DNA from 3 places in the Methylobacterium sp. J-059 genome. Region 2 is predicted to be linked to each of the others. Evidence: riboswitches for the same ligand, from Rfam matches in the RefSeq annotation. Region 2 holds a riboswitch; each other region holds the start of a gene.

Region 1 (7,270 bases), on a different contig from region 2:
AGCGCGTGCGGCGCAGCCGCGCCGGGCGCGCCGAGGGCGAGCGGCGAGGCGCCGAGCGAGAGCGCCGCGTCGAGGCCGAGCGGTCCGCAGCCCGGGCACCATGCGAAGCCGCGCGGCAAGGTCTCGGGCGGTTCGACGGCGGTCGGGACGCCGATCTCGGCCGCGAGGCGCCCGAGCATGCGGCGCAGGTTCTCGGGGCCTCCGGCGCGGAAATATCCGTCGAGCACCGGCGCGAGGTCGGGCGCGGTCGAGAGCTCGGCGAGCCGCGGGTCGGGCCGGTCGCAGCCGGGCAGGATCACCAGCGGGATGCCGGCGGCCCGTGCGACGGCGGCGCAGCGCTCGACGCCGTAGCGCCAGTAGTCGAGGCCGCCGAGGCAGCGGATCACGACGATCCTCGCCTTCGCCACCACGGTCTCGACGTAGAGATCGACCGACATCGGGTGGCGCAGGCGCGACAGCTTGGCCAGGCGCAGCGACGGGAAGCCCGGGCCGCAGGCCGCGTGGGCATTGGCGACGCCGAGCAGGTCGGAATCCGTAAACGACAGGAACACGACGTCGCCAGGCTGTTGCCCGAGATCGACCGCCGCCTCGCCGTCGTCGAGGCTCACCGTATCGATGCGGATCAGGTGCATGCGATGGTCAGCCTGCGGAGCCGCCCGGCTCGTCGGGGACGAGGCGTGGCCGGCTCGGAAACGCGACGCCGTCGTAGATCTCGGCCGCGGGCATGGCGATCCCGAACGCCAAGAGCGGGACCGTCGCGTCGAGCCCGAGAAGACGGGTCTCAGCCCAATGCCGGTCCGGATCACGCGTCCAGAGGCGGAGTTCCGCCGCATTGGGTTCCACCAGCAGGATATGCTCCAGGTCGGCCATCGTGCGGTACTCGCCGAGCTTCTCGAACGCATCGAAGTCGCGCGTGCTCGGCGATAGCACCTCGACGACCAGCCGCGGCTGCGCCGCCTTCAGCGCGTTCGGATCGCGGGATCCGCAATCGACCCCGATATCGGGGCGGCGGATCTGGCCGGGCAGCGTTTCGACGCTGCCGTCCCCGGTGAACGGACGGCATCCGCTTCCGCGTAGGGCCGTGCGCAACCATGCGAGGATGTTCACGACGATGTCGTCGTGAACGTTGCGCGCCCCGGCCATCATCCGCACCGGCACGCCGCCGACGAGCTCGTACCGCTCCGCTTGGGCTTCCTGCCAGGCGAAGAACGCATCGATGCTCATCGGCTCAAGTCGGCGGTCCAGCATCCCGGAATCTGCGGTGGTCGTGAAAACGCGCAGTGTAGCCTGTGCGGCGGACAACCCCTAGCCGGCGAGCGCTTCGGCGACCGCGCCCTGGTCGAAGCCCTTCAGGCCGATCACCACCAGCGTGCCGTCGCGGGGCTCGGCCGCCGTCCAGGGACGGTCGAAATGATGGGTGATGCGGCGGCCGACGCCCTGCACCACGAGGCGCATCGGCTTGCCCTCGACGGCGCAGAAGCCCTTGATCCGCAGGACGCCCTCGGTCTCGGCCGCCTTCTCGACGCGGGCGGCGAGGTCGGCGGCGGTGATCGCCGTGCGGACCGGGAGCGCCACGGTCTCGAAGTCGTCGTGGTCGTGATCCTCGCCCGCGCCGTGATGCGAGGGGCGCGCGTCGAGGTCGTCCTCGGCGGCGGCCTGGAGGCCGAGCAGCACCCGCGGGTCGATCTTGCCGTAGGCGGTCTCGACCACCTTCACCGCGCGGGGAAGCTGGCGCTCCACCTCGGCCCGCACCTGCGCGAGGCCGGCGGCGTCGAGAAGATCCGCCTTGTTGAGCACGACGAGGTCGGCGCAGAGGAGCTGGTCCTCGAACACCTCCTCGAGCGGGTTGTCGTGGTCCACCGCCGTATCGGCGGCGCGCTGGTTGGCCAGAGCCTCGGGGTCCTCGGCGAAGGCGCCCGAGGCGACCGCCGGCCCGTCCACGACCGCGACGACGCCGTCGACGGTCACCCGCGAGCGGATCGCCGGCCACTGGAACGCCTGGACCAGGGGCTTGGGCAGGGCGAGGCCGGACGTCTCGATCAGGATGTGCTCGGGCGGGTTCGGGCGATCGAGAAGAGCCGTCATCGCCGGCACGAAGTCGTCCGCGACGGTGCAGCAGATGCAGCCGTTGGGAAGCTCGACGATCGAATCCTCGGTGCAGCCCTCGATGCCGCAGGCGGCGAGGAACGACTTGTCGAAGCCGATGTCGCCGAACTCGTTGACGAGGATCGCGAGCCGGCGCCCGCCGGCATTCTCGACCACGTGGCGCACCAGCGTCGTCTTGCCCGCCCCGAGGAAGCCGGTGACGATGGTGCAGGGGATCTTCTGGACGATGCTCATGGGGATCTCGCCGATGGCTCAGGCCGCGCGCGGCGGAAACGGGGGGATGCGGGCGACGACGCCCTTGCGGAATTCCTGCGGCCTCTGCTTCCACGGCACGATCCCGTCGGGCGTGCCGGCGTAGAGGCCGACGCCGTCGAGGATGATGCGTGCGGAATCCGCCGGGTCGAGGTCGCCGTAGACGTAGGTCCAGCGATCCTCCGCCGCCACGGCGACGGTGCAGGGCCGCTTGCAGACCGACAGGCACTCGACCGCTTCGATCGTCACGCCGTCGGGGGCGGGAAGCGCACGCAACGCGTCGAAGAGGCGGGCGCCCGCGCGCGGGCCGTCCGGCGCATCGCTCTCCATCCGGCAGGTGGTGCAGACGTAAAGGATCGTGTCAGCCACGGGCGCCTGCCGCGGCCTTCGGGCCGAAGGTCTGCCAGGCGCGCCCGAAGGCCAAGCCGATCACCGCCCAGAACACGAAGGCGATGGCGAGCGAGCGCGCGGCGAACTGCGCGGCGAGGCCGGCGGGAAGCTCGGACGGCGTCGCCGCCACCTCCGGCGCACCGGCCAGATGCGGCGCGACGATGAGCACGATTCCGCCGAGGATGGTGATCGGCACCCGGCGGATCGCGATGAGATAGATCCCCATCGCGGTGGCCGACGCCGTCATCACCCACCAGACCTGGCGGGCGGCCAGCGGGGCCGCCTCGCTGCCGGGCAGCTCGGGCGGCAGGCCCAGAGCCGGCGCGAGCGCCACGGCGAGGAAGCCGGCGACCGCGAAGGCGAGCCCGCGCTCGGGCGACGGCTCGCGGCCGGTGGCCAGCATCACCGCGCCGAGGAGCAGGGCGTAGCCGATCCCGCCGACGAGGGTCGCGAGCCCGGTGAACAGCATGCGCGGCAGGCCGGCGGCCGGCTGCCATTCCGGCTCGGCCTTGGTGTCGTGGTCGTGCCCGGCATGGGCGAGCACGATCGGCAGGCGCCCGGCCAGCGGGGCCGCCGAGGCGGCGGCGCCGGGAGCGGCCTGGGTCTCGTAGTGCTCGGCGGCGATGATCAGCGGCGAGGTGAGCGCGAGCTCGAGCCCCGTCACGAGGACGGCCGCGAGGAAGCCGGCGGCGAGCGCCGCCGACAGGAGCCGGATGAGCATGGGAACGCCTGGGTTCAGGCGGTCAATGGCAGGGGAAGTTCTGCGTGTGCCGGAAGTCGTGCGCCGCGTTGTGCAGCGCCGAGGCCGGCGAGAAGCCGGCGAGGAACACGAGCCCGAGGCCGAGCATGGCGGCGGCGACGATGGCGACGAAGCCCTCGTTCGCGCGGGTGCCGGTCTGGGTGAGGGTCTGGGTGGTCATGTCGACAACATCTCCGGCCGCCCCGCCGGCGGCGTTCGAGAAAGCGCGGGGGACGGCAGGTCTCCTGGCTCGCGGATCGCAGCGCCTGCCGCCTTCCCGAAACATCGGTGGCCGAAGGCAGGAGCTGAGGGCTCCCACGGCGTTCCGGGCTTCGATCCGCAACGCAGTCCCATCTCGGACAGGTCGGTTCAACGAAGCTCGGATCGCCGTGGGGACCCTGGCCGCTTACAGTTGCGGGGGCAGCCGCGGCATCGGGTTTCCCCTCACCGCATTCCCTTTTCACCCCGTCTCCGGGGCACCGTCGCGTCCAGCCATAGCCTGTCCGGTCTCCCCGCACAACGGAGGCTTTGACGGGCGCACAGGGGTTGGGGCATGGGTTCCAGCCATGCAGCAGGCCGCGCCTCGGACGACCCTCGTGCTCGGCGGTGCGCGCTCGGGCAAGAGCGCCTACGCCGAGAGGTTGATCGAGGCGGTGCCGGGCCCGTGGCTCTACCTCGCCACGGCACGGGCCTGGGACGACGAGATGCGCGCGCGCATCGCCCTCCACAGGGCGCGGCGCTCCGGCGACTGGATCACTCGGGACGTGCCGACCGCCCTGGCCGCCGCGATCGCGGAGGCGCCGGGGCCGGTGCTGGTCGATTGCCTGACCTTGTGGCTGACGAACCTGCTGCTCTCCGATGCCGACCTCGACGCCGAGACGGCGGCGCTCCGCAGTGCCTGCCGGGAAGCGCGCGGGCCGCTCGTCCTCGTGTCGAACGAGGTCGGCCTCGGGATCGTGCCCGACAATGCGCTCGCCCGCCGCTTCCGCGATGCGGCCGGACGCCTCCACCAGAGCCTCGCGGCCGAGTGCGACCGCGTCGTCCTGACGGTCGCCGGGCTGCCGCTCGTCATCAAACCGCAGGGAACGCCATGACCGACGACGCCGAACGCCATCGCGAGAAGATGGAGAAGCGCAAGGCGGTGCAGGACGCCGAGGTCGCGGCCAAGACGATCGAGAAGGGCCTGCTCATCGTCAACACCGGACCCGGCAAGGGCAAGACCACGGCGGCGCTGGGCCTGGCGCTGCGCATGCTGGGGCGCGGACACCGGGTCGGCGTGGTGCAGTTCATCAAGGGCGCGTGGGACACCGGCGAGGCGCATGCGCTGAGGACGTTCGGCGACCGGGTCGCGTGGCACGCGATGGGCGAAGGCTTCACCTGGGAGACGCAGGACAAGGCCCGCGACATCGCCGCCTGCCTCAACGCCTGGAACCGGGCGACCGACCTGATGGCCGACCCGAGCCTCCGTCTCCTGATCCTCGACGAGCTCAACATCGCGCTGCGCTACGACTACCTCGATCTCGACGCGGTGGTGGCCACCCTGAAAAGCCGTCGCCCGGACCTGCACGTCGTCGTCACCGGCCGCAACGCCAAGCCGGCGCTGATCGAGGCCGCCGACCTCGTCACCGAGATGGGCAGCGTGAAGCACCACTTCGCGGCTGGCGTGAAGGCGCAGGAGGGGATCGAGTTTTGATGGAATGGTCCCTTCAGCCGTGACCCGAAGCCTAATGATCCAGGGCACCGGCTCGGACGTCGGCAAGTCGCTGATCGTCGCCGGGCTCGCGCGCGCCTTCACCCGACGCGGGCTTCGGGTGCGCCCGTTCAAGCCGCAGAACATGTCGAACAACGCCGCCGTCACCGCGGATGGCGGCGAGATCGGGCGGGCGCAGGCGCTGCAGGCGCGGGCGGCCGGCGTCGCGCCGTCGATCCACATGAACCCGGTGCTGCTCAAGCCCCAGACCGAGGTCGGCGCCCAGGTGGTGGTGCAGGGCCGCATGGTCGCGACGGTGAAGGCGCGCGACTACCAGGCGTGGAAACCGCGCCTGCTGGAGGCGGTGCTCGACAGCTTCGACCGCCTGAGGACGCAGGCCGACCTGATTCTCGTCGAGGGTGCGGGCTCGGCATCCGAGGTTAACCTGCGCGCCGGCGACATCGCCAACATGGGGTTCGCCCGCGCGACGGATACGCCGGTGGTGCTGCTCGGCGACATCGACCGCGGTGGGGTCATCGCCAGCCTCGTCGGCACCAAGGCGGTGATCGATCCCGACGACGCCGCGATGATCGTCGGCTTCCTGGTCAACCGCTTCCGCGGCGACCCGAGCCTGTTCTCCGACGGCATGGACCTGATCGCGCGCCACACCGGCTGGGCCAGCCTCGGCCTGATCCCGCACTTTCCCGAGGCGGCGCGCCTGCCGGCCGAGGACGTGCTCGGCCTCGTCGGGTCCGCCGGCCCGGCGGCGACGCGCATCGCGGTGCCGGTGTTTCCGCGGATCGCCAACTTCGACGACCTCGATCCGCTGCGGACCGAGCCCGCGGTGGAGGTGGTGCTGGTCCGCCCGGGCGAGGCGATCCCGGGCGATGCCGCCCTGGTGCTGCTGCCGGGCTCGAAGACGACGATCGACGATCTCGAATTCGTCCGGGCGCAGGGCTGGGACGTGGACCTGCATGCGCATCTACGCCGCGGCGGCCGGGTGCTCGGCCTGTGCGGCGGATACCAGATGCTCGGGCGGACGCTGTCCGATCCGGACGGCATCGAGGGCGAGGCGCGGACCGTGCCCGGCCTCGGGCTGCTCGCCGTCGACACGGTGATGACGCCGTTGAAGCGGCTCGAAGCCGTCTCCGGCACCAGCCTGCCCGACGGCATGCCGTTCACCGGCTACGAGATGCATGTCGGCGACACCACCGGCGCCGACGCGGAACGGCCGCTGCTGCGCCTCGCCGACGGGCGCGCCGACGGTGCGGTCTCCGCCGACGGCCTGGTGTCCGGCACCTACGTCCACGGCCTGTTCGCCGACGACCGCCAGCGTGCCGCATGGCTCGCCCGCCTCGGCGCACGATCCGACGGCGCCTCCTACGAGGCCGGCATCGAGCGGGTGCTCGATGCCCTGGCGGCGCATCTCGAGCAGCATGTCGACTGCGACCGGCTGCTGGCCCTGGCGCGATGAGGCGCACCGGGGATGAGGCGCATCGGGCATGACACCCGGGCGGGTCCTGTCCGCGAGCAGGCATCGCGGGCGCTCGGGGATCGCTGCGGGCCGATAGGCACGCGCCGCCGCGGAGCCTAGTCTCGTGCGAAAGCGCGGCCGGTCGCGATCGACCGCCGGGACGCGAGGAACGCCCGATGACGCCCACCGAGACCGCGGCCGACGACGCGCTCGCCCGACGCACGATCGCGACGGTGACCTGGCGGCTGATGCCCCTGCTCGGGGTGATGTACCTGATCGCCTACATCGACCGGCAGAACATCTCCTATGCCAAGTTGCAGATGGTCGGCGACCTCGGGCTGAGCGAGAGCGTCTTCGGGCTCGGGGCGTCGCTGTTCTTCCTCGGCTATTTCCTGTGCGAGGTCCCGGCCAACGTCATCCTGGAACGCGTCGGCGCGCGCCTGTGGTTCGCCCGGATCATGGCGACCTGGGGCCTGATCACGGTGCTGCTCGGCTTCACCCGGAACACGGCGATGTTTTACGGGCTGCGCTTCCTTCTCGGCGTCGCCGAGGCCGGGTTCTTCCCCGGCGTGCTGTTCGTGCTGACCCTGTGGTTCCCGCAGAAGCACCGCGCGGCGAT
Region 2 (7,270 bases):
CGGGCCCTTCGCTGCGATGGTAGCGCTGCCGCCCCGTGCGGGCCAAGCCTCGCTGAGCAAGCCTCGCTGAGCAAGCCTCGCCGAGCCGAGCGAGGGGATCGGCCCGCACTCAAGCCGGGCGCGATCCGGCCGCCGGCCGTCTCAGCCGGCGCCAGCCCATCGCCACGCCCGAGCCCGCGATCACCGATCCGGCCGCGAGCAGCAGCAGCATGACCCCGTCCCAGGCGGGCCGGTGGCGCAGGAGGATGCGGAGATCGAGGGTGTGCAGCAGGTCGAAGCCCCAGCGCTCGACGCGGCCCGACCGGTCGAGCCGGTTCAGGATCTCGCCGGTCTCGAGATCGATGTGGAACCACGTCGCCGCCGGGTCGTCGAACACCACCCGGAGCACCGGCAGGCGCCGGGCGCGGTGGTGCGACGTCCAGTAGAAGTCCTCGTGCTCGAGCCGAGAGGTCGTCATCGATCGAGCCTCCGGGACCAGGCGGCGCGCGGCGGCGTCCAGCCGGTCGGGCGCGACCGGCGCCGTTCCGCAGCAGGCGATCTCCCGTCCGTCGCGGCAGGCGATCACCGCGAGAGGCGCACCGCCGAGCCAGGTGAACCGCACCTCCGCCGCGTCCGTGCAGGCGCGCTGGCGGATCGCGGCGCGGTCGAGCCCGGTGCGGGCGCCGGGTGCGTCGGCGTAGCGTTCGAGCATCGCCTGCGACGGGCTGGAGGAGGAGAACCAGCGGTTCGGGTTCATCGAGAGCCAGCCGCTGACGATGAAGCTCAACAGCGCGAGCCCGCCGATCAGGCCGCCGAGATGATGCCAGCGCGCGAGGCCGCGATAGGGCGTCACCGCGCCGGAGCGATAGCGTCGGGCGATCCGCATCCGCAGGAGCCCGAGCACGAACCCGGTGACGGCCCCGACCATCGCGATCCCCGAGACCCACACGATCACCCTGCGCCACAGCGCGGCCTGCGCCCGCAGCGGCGCGACGTAGAGCCAGTGCGGGACGGCGCCGAACCAGTTCCAGAATCGCTCGTGCGCCGTGGTGTCGAGCACCACGGCACCGGTCAGCTGCGAGACGTAGAGCTCGGTGCCGTCCGCATCGCCGAGCGCGATGCGGTGGAGCGGGCGCACCGCATCGTAGCGCTGGTGCACCGTCCACAGATCGTAGGCGAGCGTGTCGCGGTAGGCCGGGCGCAGGCTGCGCGGATCGTGGCCGGCGATGGCGAGGGCCTCGTCCGGTGACGCGGGGCCGATCGCCCGGCCGTCGACCGCGGAGACGGCGCGGCGGGACCCGTCCCAACGCGCGACCCGGTAGACTGGCTCGGCCCCCCGCATCGACAGGCTCAGCGCCCGGGGAAAGCCAGGCTCGTTGGCCAATGCCGCGTCCGGCGAGACCCGCACCGCGTCCCAGGCGATCGCGGGCAGCCCGGCCCGGCGCTCGGGCTCGGTCAGCGACGGGTAGGCGACGTACATCATCACCACGCCGCTCACGAACCACGTCGCGAAGAACAGCCCCGTGACGATGCCGAGCCAGCGATGGCCGAGATGCAGCCACCGCTTCCCCGTCTTGCCGAGCTTAGCGAGCTTGGCGAGCGTGCGCGCCGCGGAGGCCATCTCAGAACGCCGTCGTGAAGGCGACCTCGAACGAGCGCGGTCGCCCGAGGAGCCAGTTTGTGCCGACCCCGTCCACCGCGTTTCCGCTGATCGCGTAGACCTTGTCGAACAGGTTGAAGACGCGGAAGGACAGGCGCGAGGCCGGCGTGACCTGATGGTCGAGGCCGAGGTTGACCAGCCCGTAGGCCGGGCGTCGCGCGGTGTTGCCGAAATCGCTGAACACCTCGCCGACGTACTGGAACCCGACCCGTGCTTCCCAGGTCGGCGCGAAGGCGTAATTGAGCCAGAGGTTGGCGACCCGCTCGGGCACGTCGATCGGCCGGTTGCCGGCGTACGAAATCGTCGCGCCGTTCACGGCCAGGTCGAAGGAATCGTACTGTGCGTGCAGCAGGGCGAGGTTCGCGTCGACCCGCCAGAGCGGCGTGACCTGCAGCGAGAGCGCCGCCTCGACCCCGTAGGAGGATTGCCGGCCGACCTGCGTCGAGACGTTCGGCTGGCCCGGCACCGCCGAGATCAGGTTGTCCTTGACGATGCGGTAGCCGGCGAGCGTCCACTCGCCTCGGCCGTCCCAGAACACGCCCTTGGCGCCGAGCTCGACCTGCTCGCCGGTGGAGAGCTTGAAGCCGGCCAGCGATTGCGACAGCGTGATCAGGCTGTTCACCGGGTCCGTGGCGGTGGCGACCTGCGCATAGAGCGCGGTGTCCGGCGTCGGGTTGAACACCAGCCCGAAGCGGTAGCCGAGGCCCTGGAAGGACTTCTCGAACTGCGCGTTGCTCATCAGGTTCTCGCGCTGCAGGGTCGAGGCATCGAACCGGACGCCGGACAGGAACGAGAGCTGGTCGGTGAGGATCAGCCGGTCCTCGGCGAAGACCGAGGCTTGGTCGGTGCTTGTCGCGTAGGCCGGGCTGGCGCGGCCGTTCAGCGGGAACGAGCCCGGGTCGTAATCCGTCAGCGGGACGCTGATGACGAGGCCCGATCCGACGGTCGAGAAGTTGTTGATGTGCCGGAAGTCGATGTGGTTCACGTCGAAGCCGGCCAGGAACTCGTTGCGGAAGCCGCACAGCGTGCCCTTGAACGCGGCGTCGAACCGGTTCCCCAGCTGTTCCTGCTGGTGGTAGATTTCGGTGTAGTCGCTCCGGTCGACCAATCGCGTCGATCGGTTGAAGCTGTAGGTCTCGACGTCGAGCCAGTGGCGCCTGCTCTGCAGCCGGTAGGCGGTGTTGCGCACCGTGATGTCGGCGGTGGGCGTCCATTCCGTCTTGAGCTGGGTCCAGTTGTCCGCCCAGGTGATCTTGGCGTCGCGGACGTTGTAGTTCTTGAACCGGATGAAATCCGGGATGCGCCCGTGGACCAGCGGCGTGCCCCAGTAGCGCGCCGGCTCCTGATAGCCGAGGTCGTGGCTCAGGGTGAAGGCGAGGTCGGGCGTGGCCTGGAGCAGGATCGCGCCCGAGACCGCGAGGTTGCGGAAGTCGCCGTCCGGGCTGATCCAGCCGCCGGCGCGGTTGCCGCTGACGTTGAGGCGATAGGCCACCGCGTCGCCGATCGGGCCGCCGGAATCGAGGGCGAGCCGCGCGATCCCGTCCGATCCGACGCCGGCCCGCACCACGTTGATGGGCGTGAAGGTCGGCTTCTTCGTCACCACGTTGATGACGCCGCCGATCGCCCCGTCGCCGTAGAGCACGGAGGCCGGCCCGCGCAGCACCTCGATGCGCTCGACGTTCCAGGTGTCGAACGGGAAGGTCACCGTGTTGGCGCCGACGAACAGCCGCGTGCCGTCGTAGAGCTGCTGGATCGAGTTCGGCCCCGAGAATCCGCGGCTGGTGAAGGCGCCGTTGCCGTTGCCCGGCGAGGCGATGGTGGTGATGCCGGTGGCGTTCTGCGTCACGGCGTCCGCGATCGTGTCCTGGCCGCGCAGCCGCGCGGTCTCGCCGGAGATGACGTCGACGCTGCCGGGGGTCTCCAGCGGCGTGAGGCCGAGGCGGCTCGCGCCGCGGTCGGGCGTGCGCAGGTTGAGGCCGACGGGCGCGGCGCGGCTCAAGCCGACGCCGTCGCCCGCGACCGTGAGGGTGTCGAGCACGACGCTCGCCGATTCGCCGGCGATCGGCTGGGCGCCGGCCTCTCGCGGCGGAGCGAAGATGACGAGCGCCGTGCCGGCGAGGAGCGGGCAGCGCATCGCGCGCCCGAGGGAACGAGCGGTTTGCAGAAGAACGAGCATGGATCGGATTCGGCTCTATCGGCGCGACGCGACGGCCTGCCCGACCCTCGACCTACATCGAATGTAACAATGTTACAATTAGGCGATCGACCGAACGCGGCTCGGCCGCCGGCGCACGGATGCCGGGCGGCTTCCTGTGCGTCGTTCGGCGCGGGTCTCGCGGTAGGCAAGGGCATGGGAGGGACGTGCGGACGCGTGTGGTGGCACGTCACCGCGAACGAGGCCGCCCCGCATGCGCCGCGCGGGCCCATGCGTCTCGACACCCGTCGAGGCACCCCGCCCGACGCGTTTCGCGTGTGACCACGACTGACGGCAGGTCTCCTGGCTCGCGGGTCGCTGCCCCTCATCGTCTTCCCAGGCGCCGTGACCCAGTGACGTGTTGATGGAGGCTCGCCGCTTACAGTTGCGGGGGCAGCCGCGGCATCGGAAAGGCTCCTCGGAGCCTCGTCCTCACCGCGTTCCCTTTTGATCCCCGAGGGGAACCGTCCCCGCCAAGTGGCTTCCGCGGTCCCGAAGAGTCAACGGCCGGAATCACGCTTCTGTGAAGTGTGACCCGGCGGCGACAGCGACGGCACGCTTGGTGGCGTTAGGTCGAGACATGCGATCCGTCCTGCGCCGACGCCTCGACGACGACGCTCGGCGGCAAGGTTCCTCCGGCGCCGCCGAGGACGGAGCCGAGGTCGCCCGGCAGGGCGGTCTCCGCGGTCAGCTCCGCCGGCTCGCCGCCGGCCGCGTGCTCGTCCGCCACCAGGGCGACCGCGCCCGGTGCGATCAGGCCGAGGCCCGCTGCGTGCCGGGCGATGGCGGTGCTGTCGGCGGCAATGACGAGGTGGCTCCCGGCGGCCGCGACGACCTGCGCCAGCGCCTCGATCTCGCGGATGCGGTCGGCGTCCCGCGACACGTTGCGGATGTAGACCGCCTTCACCCGGCCCGGATGGTCGGCGACGATCCGGCCGTAGACCTCCGGATCGTGCTGCCCGCTGTCGCCGATCAGCACGAAGGGCAGGTCGCGATACAGCGACAGCATGTGGACGATCAGGGCGCGCTTGTGATCCTCCGCCCGGCGGGGGAGGGGGTGCTTCCACGACAGGCCCCATTCGCGCAGGAACAGGATCGGGCCCACCGGGATGCCGTGGATCGTGAAGAACTCCGACAGCATCTCGTACAGGCCCCACGGCGCGCGCGAGACGTAGAGCATCGGGTTGGCCTCGATGCCGTCTGGGCCGACGTAGAGGGCCCGGTAGAGCGCGGCGACGCCGGGAAAGGCGACGCGGTTCTCGGCATCCTCCACGAACAGCCGCCACAGCATCTTGGCCTTGTTGGCGACGCCCGTGCGCATCACCGTGTCGTCGATGTCGCTGACGACGACGCAGCCGGTGGCGCCCGGCGGCACGAACACCTGCCCCCGCGCCCGCACCGGCGGCTCCGCCTCGAGCGTGAGGTCAACGTCGTGCCAGCCATGGTCGCCCGCGGGCAACGCCTCCGGGCTGAGATGGACGCGGAAGTAGCCGTCGCGGTCGGTCACGACCCGCGCCTGCGCGCCGCCGAAGCGGGCGGTGACGGCGGCGTCCTTCAGCGCCCGCCGCGCGATCCGCCGGGCGATGTCCCGCAGCTGCGCGCGCAGGCTCTCGTCGCCCGGTGCCGTATCGGGATGGGACTGGCGGAAGATGCGGCCGATCAGGAAGATCTCGTCGGCGGAGCCGTAGCCGCGATAGGGCTCGATGACGATGCCGCCGCGCCCCTGCGCCCGGCGGACCGGGCGGGCGACGAGCTTCAGCGCCCGGACCGCGCCCTTCCTCCAACGCCGCAAACGCACTCCCATCGCCGATCGCCCGCTTCCGTCGCCTGAGCCGGTCAACGCCGCACGCGGCGGATCGGAGCCCTCACGGCTGCACCTCCGGTGCGCCGTCGGGGCCGGAGGGCTCGTCCATCAGCGGATGCAGGTCGCGGACCATGCTCTTCAGGCGGTCGTCGAGGACGTGCGTGTAGATCTGCGTCGTCGAGATGTCGGCGTGGCCGAGCAGCTCCTGCACGATCCGCAGGTCGGCGCCGTTGTGCAGCAGGTGGCTGGCGAAGGCGTGGCGCAGTACGTGCGGGCTGACCTTGTCGGCGCGCAGGCCCGCGGCCTCCGCCGCCGCCTTCAGGTCGCGGGCGAAGGCCTGCCGGGTGAGATGGCCGCTCTCGCTGTCGGCGGGAAACAGCCACGGCGCGTCGCTCGGCGAGGCGGCGAGGTGCCGGCGCATCGCGTCGCGCGCCAGCTCGGTGAGCGGCACGAGCCGTTCGCGGCCGCCCTTTCCCCGCACCACGAGGTAGCGCTCGCGGGTCGAGGCGGCCGAGCGCGGAAGCGCGATCAGCTCGGAGACGCGCAGGCCCGTGGCGTAGAGCAGCTCGAGCAGGCACAGCATCCGCTGCGCCCGCCGCGCCTGGCCCGGCGCCTCGGCCTCGACCGCCGCATCGATCTGTGCGCGCGCCGTCGCGAGCAGCCGGTCGACTTCGGCGACCGACAGCACCTTCGGCAGCGCGCGGCCGCGGCGCGGGCCGGTGAGCGGCGCGCTCGGATCGGATTCGGCCAGCCCTTCCGCGTAGAGGAACTTGTGGAAGCCGCGGATGCAGGAGAGCCGCCGGGCGGCGGAGGCCGGCTTCAGGCCACGCGGCTCGAGGGAGGCGACGTAGGCGCGGAGGTCCGCCGCCTCGATCTCGGCGAGGTCGAGGCCCTCGTCGGCGAGGTGACCGAAGTAGTCGTCGAGATCGCGCCGGTAGGCTTCGAGGGTGTTCTTCGCCGCCCCGCGCTCGGCGGCCAGCATGTCGAGGTAGGCCGCGATCTCGGGCGGCGTCCGCCGCTCGGCCTCGGGCGGACGCTCCTCCCTCACCGGCCGCCCGGCTGGAGCTTCGAGGCGGGGATGGTCACGCTCATTTCCCGCGGCGTCGGCGTCACGAAGGTCGCGAGCGCGAACATGCCGGCGAAGACGAGGCCGGCCAGGATCGCGAGGGTGGCGAAGAAACGGAATAGGGTCGGCACAGCGGTCGAACCTCGGGGCACGCGGACGCGATGGAGCAGGGCGCAGCGGGGACTTAAGTTTTGCGCCGCGGCGACCCGGGTTGCACCATGCCGCCGCCGCGCTGGCAAGGCCCGGAAGGCCACATCCTGCGCCCGTCTCGCCGCGACGATGGGCCGGCGCATCGGGCCGGCTCCACGCCGTCTCCGGGCCTTTTCCGAGATTTCAGGGGGCGGCGGCCGCGGGCCCGACCGCATGGGTGATAACCCCGCAGACTTGGTATAAGACCCGGGACACCGCCGCACCCGCTTCCAGCCCCGTCGCCGACCCGCCCTTTGCCGTCCATGCCGAGCCCCGCCCGATGACCACGCCCGAGCCGATGGGCGATCCGATCGAAGCGCGCCTGCGCCGGGCCCTCGGCTCGCGCTCGATCGTGCTCGTCGGCCTGATGGGAGCGGG
Region 3 (7,270 bases), on a different contig from region 2:
ACGCGGTGCTGGTCGCCTCGAAGGCGCAGTCGGGCCGGGTCAAGGAGCTGGTCGGGGTGCTGCGGGCCCGGGCCCATCCGGAGGCCGACGCGCACCGGCGGATGTACCGGCCCTGGGGCTGGTCCCAGGGCGTCGACATCGGCGAGCGGTTCCAGGTCAAGCGCATCAGGGTGACGCCGGGCGGGCGCCTGTCGCTGCGGAAGCATTTCCACCGCGCCGAGCACTGGGTGGTGGTGAAGGGCACGGCGGAGGTGACGCTGGGCGAGCGCCTGGTCCTCGTGCACGAGAACGAGGCGGTGTACCTGCCGATCGGCTCGCTGCACCGCCTGACCAATCCCGGCAGGATCCCGCTCGAGCTGATCGAGGTCCAGGTCGGCTCCTATACCGGCGAGGACGACATCATCCGCGTCGAGGACGTCTACGGGCGGTGACGCGCCGGCGCGCCCGGCAGATGCATCCGATCCTCTGAACGACCCGACCACCGTCGGCGCGGGAATTGCCGGCGCTCAGTTGCGCAGCATCGCGATCCAGGACGAGACCGGGTCGACGACGTAGGAGGCGACCGAGGCCGCCCAGGCGCGGGCACGGGCCGGCAGCGAGCGGGCATCGCGTCCGGCCTCGACGTCGCGGGCGGCCATCAGCGCCGCGACGACGGCGTCCTCGCGCTCCTTGCATTCGTCGAGGGCGTTGCGCTGCGAGCCGGCGCGCCCCTGGGCCGGCGGCTGGTGCGCATAGGCTTCCCGCACGCAGTCGCGCCACGCCTGCTCCAGCGCCGCCGGGTCGGCCGCCCGCGGCGCCTGCGCAGCCGCGCAGGGCAGGGCGTTCAGGGACAGGAGGACAGCGAGGACGGGCATCCGCATGCGCGACGGTATCGCCGATTCGGGGCCGGCTCGGCAAGAACGAAGCGGCAACACGTTCGCGTGCATGCGCATGCCCCGTCTTATCCCCGCGCCGCGCGGGTCGAGCGGGTCGAGCGAGACGCTGCCGATCATCGCCGCGCCCGGCGCACGGGTCTCGCGGGTTTTCGCGCGCGATCCGTACGCGTCGGCCGGCGGCTTAGGGGCGGATTAACCAAACGCGCGCCCAATACGGATCAGTCGCAGTTCTCTCGATCCCCGCACGGCCGACCCCATCGGCCGGCCCGCCGCCCGCCGATCCGTCGCGGGCGAGGGCCGGACGCTGCGCGGCTGCGGGCACCGGGTCGCCTTCGAGTCGAGTCCGCATGCCTCATCACCCGCGCTCCTCCTGCGGCCTCACGCGTCCCGCCCGCCGCCGGCGGGCACGCCGCCACCCGATCCTTCGCAACACGCTCGCCGCCCTGCTCTGCCTCGTCACCCTCGAGGGCGTGCCGCCGGGCGGCGGGACCGAGCCGGTGCCGCAGGTGGCGAGCCTCCAGGCCCGCAGCACCGGGTCTACCGCCCTCGCCGCCCTGTTCGATCCCCGGCCGATGCTGGGCCCGGAGGCCGGCGCGGACCGTCAGGGCGCGCCCCTCGGCGCCGCGCTCACCCCGCCCGAGCCGCGTTTCGCCCCGCCCATCGCGACGCTCGCGGCCGCCGAGCCGCGCTCGACCGAGGCCGCGCCCCCGGCGGAGACCGGCCGGCAGGCCCAGGTCGTGGAGCAGGTGCGGGCCCTGCGGGCAAGCCGGGTCTTACGGGACACGCAGGTCCTGCGGGTTACCCAGGTCCTGCGGGACACCGAGGTCGTGCGGCAGGCCCAGATCGTGCCGCTGCCGGTCGCCCGCCCGGCGGACCTGATCGCCGCCCCCGTGCCGCAGCGCCTCGCCCTGCGCCGCGCCCCGCGCCGGGTGCCCGAGGCGGTGCCGGCGCCCACCGCCGAGACGCCGTCGTTCTTCGAGGAGCTGTTCGCCGCGCGGAAGGACCCGGGCCCGGCTTTGGCCTACGCCGCCCTCGAGAGCCCCGGGCTGGAGCGGTCGCGCGGCCGCCTGTTCCCCAGCCCCGACGCGGGCGCCGGCACGGCGATCTACGACATCACCGCCCGCACCGTCCGCCTGCCGAACGGCGAGGTGCTGGAAGCCCATTCCGGCCTCGGCGCCAGCATGGACCATCCCGACTTCGTGCACCTGCGCATGCGCGGCTCGACCCCGCCGGGCACCTACGACCTCACCGAGCGCGAGGCTTTGTTCCACGGCGTGCGGGCGATCCGCCTCAACCCGGTGGGCGGCGCCGCCGCGATCCACGGCCGCGACGGGCTGCTGGCCCACACCTACATGCTCGGGCCGAGCGGCGCCTCGAACGGCTGCGTGTCCTTCCGCAACTACGACCGCTTCCTGCAGGCGTTCCTGCGCGGTGAGATCCGCCGCCTCGTCGTGGTGACCGGCCGCGGCGACGGCCCGGCCCGCTTCGCCGCGAGCCGCTGACGGCGTCACCGATCGGCCACACCCGGCGACGGCGTCCGAAAGCCGGATTGACGGGCCGGCGGCGCCCGACGCAACCTGCACGCGACGGTTCCTCATCGAGGATCAAAAGGGAACGCGGTGAGGGGAGGGCCCGACGGGGCCTTGCCCGAAGCCGCGGCTGCCCCCGCAACTGTAAGCGGCGAGCCTTCCACCACTGGACGTCACTGGATGCGCCGCATCCGGGAAGACGGTGGCGGGCGATGACCCGCGAGCCAGGAGACCTGCCGTCAGTCGTGGTCACACGCGAAGCGCGTCGGGCGGGGTGTTCCGGCGGGTGTCGAAGCCCCCGGCCGTCCGACGGACGGAGCGGTGGATCGGCCTCGTTCGCGGTGACGTGCCACGTCCGCGTCGCCCGAGGTCCCGTGTCCGCGTCCCAGTCCCCGCCCGTCTTCCGAACGCCAACCCTGCTCGCTCTCGCCTGCGCCGCCGCCCTCTCGGGCCCGGCCGCGCTGGCGCGCCCCGCCGCCGGGGAGGCCGAGGCGAACCTCGCCGAGATCTCCGTGACGGCCGACGATCCCAGGCCCGCCGCCGGGGCTGCGGCGAGCGCCGGCTACGTCGGCGGCACCATCGGCGCCGGCGGGGCGCTTCGGACGGTGGATGCGGCGAGCGCCGGCATCGTTTCCGGCGCCGAGATCAACAGCCGCCCGATCACGCGGCCGGGCGAGGTGCTCGAATCCGTGCCCGGCCTGATCGTCACCCAGCATTCGGGGGAGGGCAAGGCCAACCAGTTCTTCCTGCGCGGCTTCAACCTCGACCACGGCACCGACATCGCGATCGAGGTCGACGGGATGCCGGTGAACATGCGCACGCACGCGCACGGCCAGGGCTACGCCGACATCAACTTCCTGATCCCCGAGCTCGTCGGCGCGGTGGCGTTCCACAAGGGGCCGTACTTCGTCCGCGACGGCGACTTCGCCTCGGCCGGCTCGGTACGGATCGACTACCTCGACACCGTCGCCAAGAACGTCGCGCTGACCTCGTTCGGCAGCTTCGGCTACGCGCGGGCGCTGACCATCGCCTCGGCTCCCCTCGGCCAGGGCAACCTGCTCGTGGCGGGCGAGGCGCAGGTCTACGACGGCCCGTGGGACGTGCCGGATGCACTGCGCAAGGTGAACGGCGTGGTGCGCTACAGCCAGGGCACGGCGCTCGACGGGTTCTCGGTCACCGGCATGGCCTATGCCAGCCGCTGGACCGCGACCAACCAGATCGCGTCGCGCGCGGTGTCGGAGGGGATCATCGGCCGCTTCGGCACCCTGAACCCGACCGACGGCGGCGACAGCAGCCGGTTCTCGCTCTCGGGCCGCTGGAGCATGACCGACGACACCGGCGTCACGCGGGCCTCGGCCTACGTCATCCGCTCGCAGCTCAACCTGTTCAACGACTTCACCTACTTCCTCAACGATCCGGTCAACGGAGACCAGTTCCACCAGCTCGACCAGCGCATCCTCGGCGGCGGCGAGGTGAGCCACGTCTTCCAGGGCGACCTGTTCGGGCATCCGATGGAGAACGAGATCGGGGTGCAGACCCGCACCGACGCGATCCGCGTCGGGCTGTTCAACACCGCGAACCGCCAGTTCCGCACGGGCGTCCTCGACGACCGGGTGCTGGAGGCGAGCGGGGCGTTCTACGTCGACAACCGCGTGCGCTGGACCGACTGGCTGCGCACCAGCGTCGGCTTCCGGGCCGACGGCTACTACGGCGACGTGGTCTCCGACACGGCGGCCAATTCCGGCAAGGCACGGGACGGCATCGTCAACCCGAAGCTCGGGCTGGTGCTGGGGCCGTGGTTCGACACCGAGCTCTACGTGAACTACGGCGGCGGCTTCCACTCGAACGACGTGCGCGGCGTGACCGCGACGGTCGACCCGGCGAGCCCCCTCTTCAACATCGCGCGCTCGCCCTTCCTCGTGCCCTCGACCGGCTACGAGGTCGGCATCCGCAACCGCTCGATCGCCGGGCTGGAGACCGCATTGGCCTTGTTCCGCCTCGATTTCGCGTCGGAGAACCTGTTCCAGGGCGACACCGGCACGACGGAGCCGAGCCGGCCGAGCCGCCGCTTCGGCATCGAGTGGACCAACCGCTACGCGGTGACGCCGTGGCTGAGGCTGGAGGGGGACCTCACCGTCACCAATGCCCGCTTCTCCGACGTCGACCCGGTCGGCAACCGCATCCCCGAGGCGCCGACCACGATCGCGTCGGCCGGGTTCACCTTCGGCGAGGCCCTCGGCTGGTTCGGCGCGATGCGGCTGCGCTACTTCGGCCCGCGCCCGCTGATCGAGGACAATTCCGTGCGCTCGAAGCCGACGGCGCTGCTCAACGGCCGCGTCGGCTACCATTTCGACAACGGCCTCAGCCTGTCGCTCGACGTGCTGAACCTGACCAACGCCAAGTCGGACCAGATCACCTACTACTATATCTCGCGCCTGCCGGGCGAACCGGCCGACGGCGTCGCCGACCGGCACTTCCACCCGGTCGAGCCCACCGCCGTGCGGCTGACGCTGGCCGGGCGGTTCTGAGCGGCGGCCCTCGATCCGAGCGGCAGGCCCGGCGAAAACGGCCTCGCACGGTTCTGCCGCATTGACGGGGCGGCGGCCGGCGCCCTAGGCGTGGGGCATGCGCATGTGGCGGCCAGATTGGCGGGTCTGCCGCGCGGTCATCGCCGTGACCGCGCTCTACGCGCTCGCCCTGCAGGCCGTCCTCGGCGGGATGACGGGCGTGCGCACCCTCGACCCGGCGCACGCGCTCTGCCTGCAGGAATCCGGCGCGGACGGGCACGGCCCGGCCGACGCGCCCCATCACGGCGACCACCTGGCATGCTGCACGGCCGCGCAGGCGATGCCGATGGCGGACGTGCCGGTTCCGGCGGCCGTCGCGGTCGCCCGGTCCGCTCCCCCGGCCGTCGACGTTCCGTGGCGTCCCGTCCTCGCCGCCGCCGCCCGCGCTCCGCCGGGCATCGGCGCCGGCGCACGCGCCCCACCCGCCGCCTGATCCACCGCCCGGCCGCCGCCCAGCCGGAACGCGGCGTCGCGCCCTGCCTCACGGTTGCGCGCCGAAAGCCGTGCTCCGGGAAGGCCTCGGCCCGCATCGACCGATGCAGCCTGCCGCATCGCCGTCGCTCGGCCCCTCGCGATCGCGCGAGCCGGCATGCCCGGGACGCCGTCCCCCAACCGCCCGGCCGCCCGCGGCCGCGACCGCGACCGACACCGCCCCCTTCAGGAGAGTTGCCATGTCCAAGCTGTTCCGTCGCCGCGCGACCGGCTCCCTCGTCGCCCTCGCGCTGCTCGCGGTCCCGGCCGGCGCCCACGAGTACAAGGCCGGCGCGCTCGCGATCGCCCATCCCTGGACGCGGGCGACCCCGAACGGCGCCAAGGTCGGCGGCGGCTACCTCAGCGTCACCAACACCGGCACCGCGCCGGACACGCTGCTCGGCGCCACGGTGACCGGGGCCGACCACGTCGAGATCCATTCGATGACGATGGACGGCACCGTGATGAAGATGGCTCCGGTCCCGGGCGGCCTGGTCATCGCCCCCGGCGCCACGGTGACGCTCGCGCCGGGCGGCTACCACATGATGTTCGTCGACCTGACGGCGCCCCTGAAGAAGGGCGAGCGCGTCAAGGGCACGCTGCGGTTCGAGAAGGCGGGGACCGTCCCGGTCGAGTTCGCGGTCGAGGCGATCGGCGCGAAGGCCCCCGAGGGTGCGCAAGGGGCGGCCGGCGGCCACGATCATGCCCATTGATCCGCCGCCCGTCACGCCGGCCCAGCGCCGGGCGGGCTACGGCATCCTCGCGGCGGTGCTCGTCGGCATCCTCGGCATCGCCGGGGGCGTCGTGGCGATGCTGCCGCGCGGGCCCGCCAAGCCGGCGATGTCGGTGGTCGGCGGCCCGTTCCGGCTGCAATCGTCCAAGGGTGGGATCCTCGATTCGGCGACGCTGGCCGGCCGGCCCTTCCTGGTGTTCTTCGGGTTCACCCGCTGCCCGAACGTCTGCCCGACGACGCTGGCCGACCTCTCCAACCTGATCGACGACCTGCACAAGGCCGGCGGCGACATCGGCGCCTACTACATCACCCTCGATCCCGAGCGCGACGACACCGCGGTGCTGCGCGACTACATGGGCTCGTTCAGCGATTCGATCACGGGGCTGACCGGGACCCGCGAGGAGATCGACCGGGTGGCGCGGTCCTACCGCGTCTTCTCCAAGAAGGTCCCGCTGCCGGGGGGCGACTACACCCTGGAGCACACGCTGATGGTCTACCTGATGGACCGGAACGGCGGCTTCGTCGGCCCGCTCGATCTCGCGGCCGGGCACGGGCTCGCCCTCCGGCAGATCCAGGCCGTCCTGTGACGGGTCGGGCGAAGCGCGTCGGCGCCCTCGGCACCGCGCTGATCCTGCTGGCGATCTGGGCGCAGTCGATCGTGCCGCTCGCCGCCCTGCGGATGGCGCCCGACGCCGCGCCGCTCGGCCTGTCGGCGATCTGCGGCCATGCCGGCGCAGCCGACGCCGCGGGGGAGCCGGCTCCGCTCGTTCCCGGCTGCCACGCCTGCCCGCTCTGCGCCGTGGGGCTCGCCGCGCCGGTCGTCGCCGCACCGCAGCCGGCGGCGCGGGTCCTGCGCTGGTCGCCCGTCGCCTGGCCGACCCCGCCGCCCGCCCGCACCCCGCATCGCCCCCGGATCGCCGGCCGGCCGAGGGCACCGCCGACCCTGCTCTGATCGAATCGCGAACCTCTTCCGGCGGGCCGATCCCGCCTGCCTCCCGATCAGACGAGCCCGCCCGATGCCCTTCCTGCCCAAGCTCCGGCTGCGCGCCGGCCTCCTCCTCCTGTCCGCCAGCCCGCTCGCCGTCGCGCAGGCGC

The links. Region 2 has a riboswitch for cobalamin ahead of MKK55_RS16075 (TonB-dependent receptor). Riboswitches for the same ligand answer to the same signal wherever they lie in the genome.
Region 1: it holds a riboswitch for cobalamin, as region 2 does, so the genes downstream of both, MKK55_RS17830 (CbtB-domain containing protein) here and MKK55_RS16075 (TonB-dependent receptor) in region 2, are expected to answer to the same signal.
Region 3: it holds a riboswitch for cobalamin, as region 2 does, so the genes downstream of both, MKK55_RS04340 (TonB-dependent receptor) here and MKK55_RS16075 (TonB-dependent receptor) in region 2, are expected to answer to the same signal.

Annotation. Positions count from the first base shown of each region.
Region 1 is NZ_JAKSYA010000123.1:119,202-126,471, forward strand. It holds gene cobN (cobaltochelatase subunit CobN) at 1-632, opposite strand, end outside; gene MKK55_RS17810 (Uma2 family endonuclease) at 640-1,224, opposite strand; gene cobW (cobalamin biosynthesis protein CobW) at 1,306-2,340, opposite strand; gene MKK55_RS17820 (DUF1636 family protein) at 2,359-2,727, opposite strand; gene MKK55_RS17825 (CbtA family protein) at 2,720-3,469, opposite strand; gene MKK55_RS17830 (CbtB-domain containing protein) at 3,492-3,668, opposite strand; cobalamin riboswitch at 3,705-3,986, opposite strand; gene cobU (bifunctional adenosylcobinamide kinase/adenosylcobinamide-phosphate guanylyltransferase) at 4,054-4,581, shown strand; gene cobO (cob(I)yrinic acid a,c-diamide adenosyltransferase) at 4,578-5,180, shown strand; gene MKK55_RS17845 (cobyric acid synthase) at 5,215-6,651, shown strand; gene MKK55_RS17850 (MFS transporter) at 6,828-7,270, shown strand, end outside.
Region 2 is NZ_JAKSYA010000117.1:33,830-41,099, reverse strand. It holds gene MKK55_RS16080 (PepSY domain-containing protein) at 110-1,600, opposite strand; gene MKK55_RS16075 (TonB-dependent receptor) at 1,602-3,815, opposite strand; cobalamin riboswitch at 4,109-4,317, opposite strand; gene MKK55_RS16070 (App1 family protein) at 4,402-5,637, opposite strand; gene MKK55_RS16065 (site-specific tyrosine recombinase XerD) at 5,699-6,685, opposite strand; gene MKK55_RS29225 (histidine kinase) at 6,682-6,834, opposite strand; gene MKK55_RS16055 (shikimate kinase) at 7,173-7,270, shown strand, end outside.
Region 3 is NZ_JAKSYA010000041.1:43,651-50,920, reverse strand. It holds partial or broken gene MKK55_RS04360 (cupin domain-containing protein) at 1-431, shown strand, start outside; gene MKK55_RS04355 (hypothetical protein) at 507-860, opposite strand; gene MKK55_RS04350 (hypothetical protein) at 859-1,071, shown strand; gene MKK55_RS04345 (DUF2778 domain-containing protein) at 1,223-2,377, shown strand; cobalamin riboswitch at 2,446-2,660, shown strand; gene MKK55_RS04340 (TonB-dependent receptor) at 2,779-4,932, shown strand; gene MKK55_RS04335 (hypothetical protein) at 5,036-5,404, shown strand; gene MKK55_RS04330 (copper chaperone PCu(A)C) at 5,643-6,155, shown strand; gene MKK55_RS04325 (SCO family protein) at 6,145-6,762, shown strand; gene MKK55_RS04320 (DUF2946 family protein) at 6,759-7,127, shown strand; gene MKK55_RS04315 (TonB-dependent receptor family protein) at 7,192-7,270, shown strand, end outside.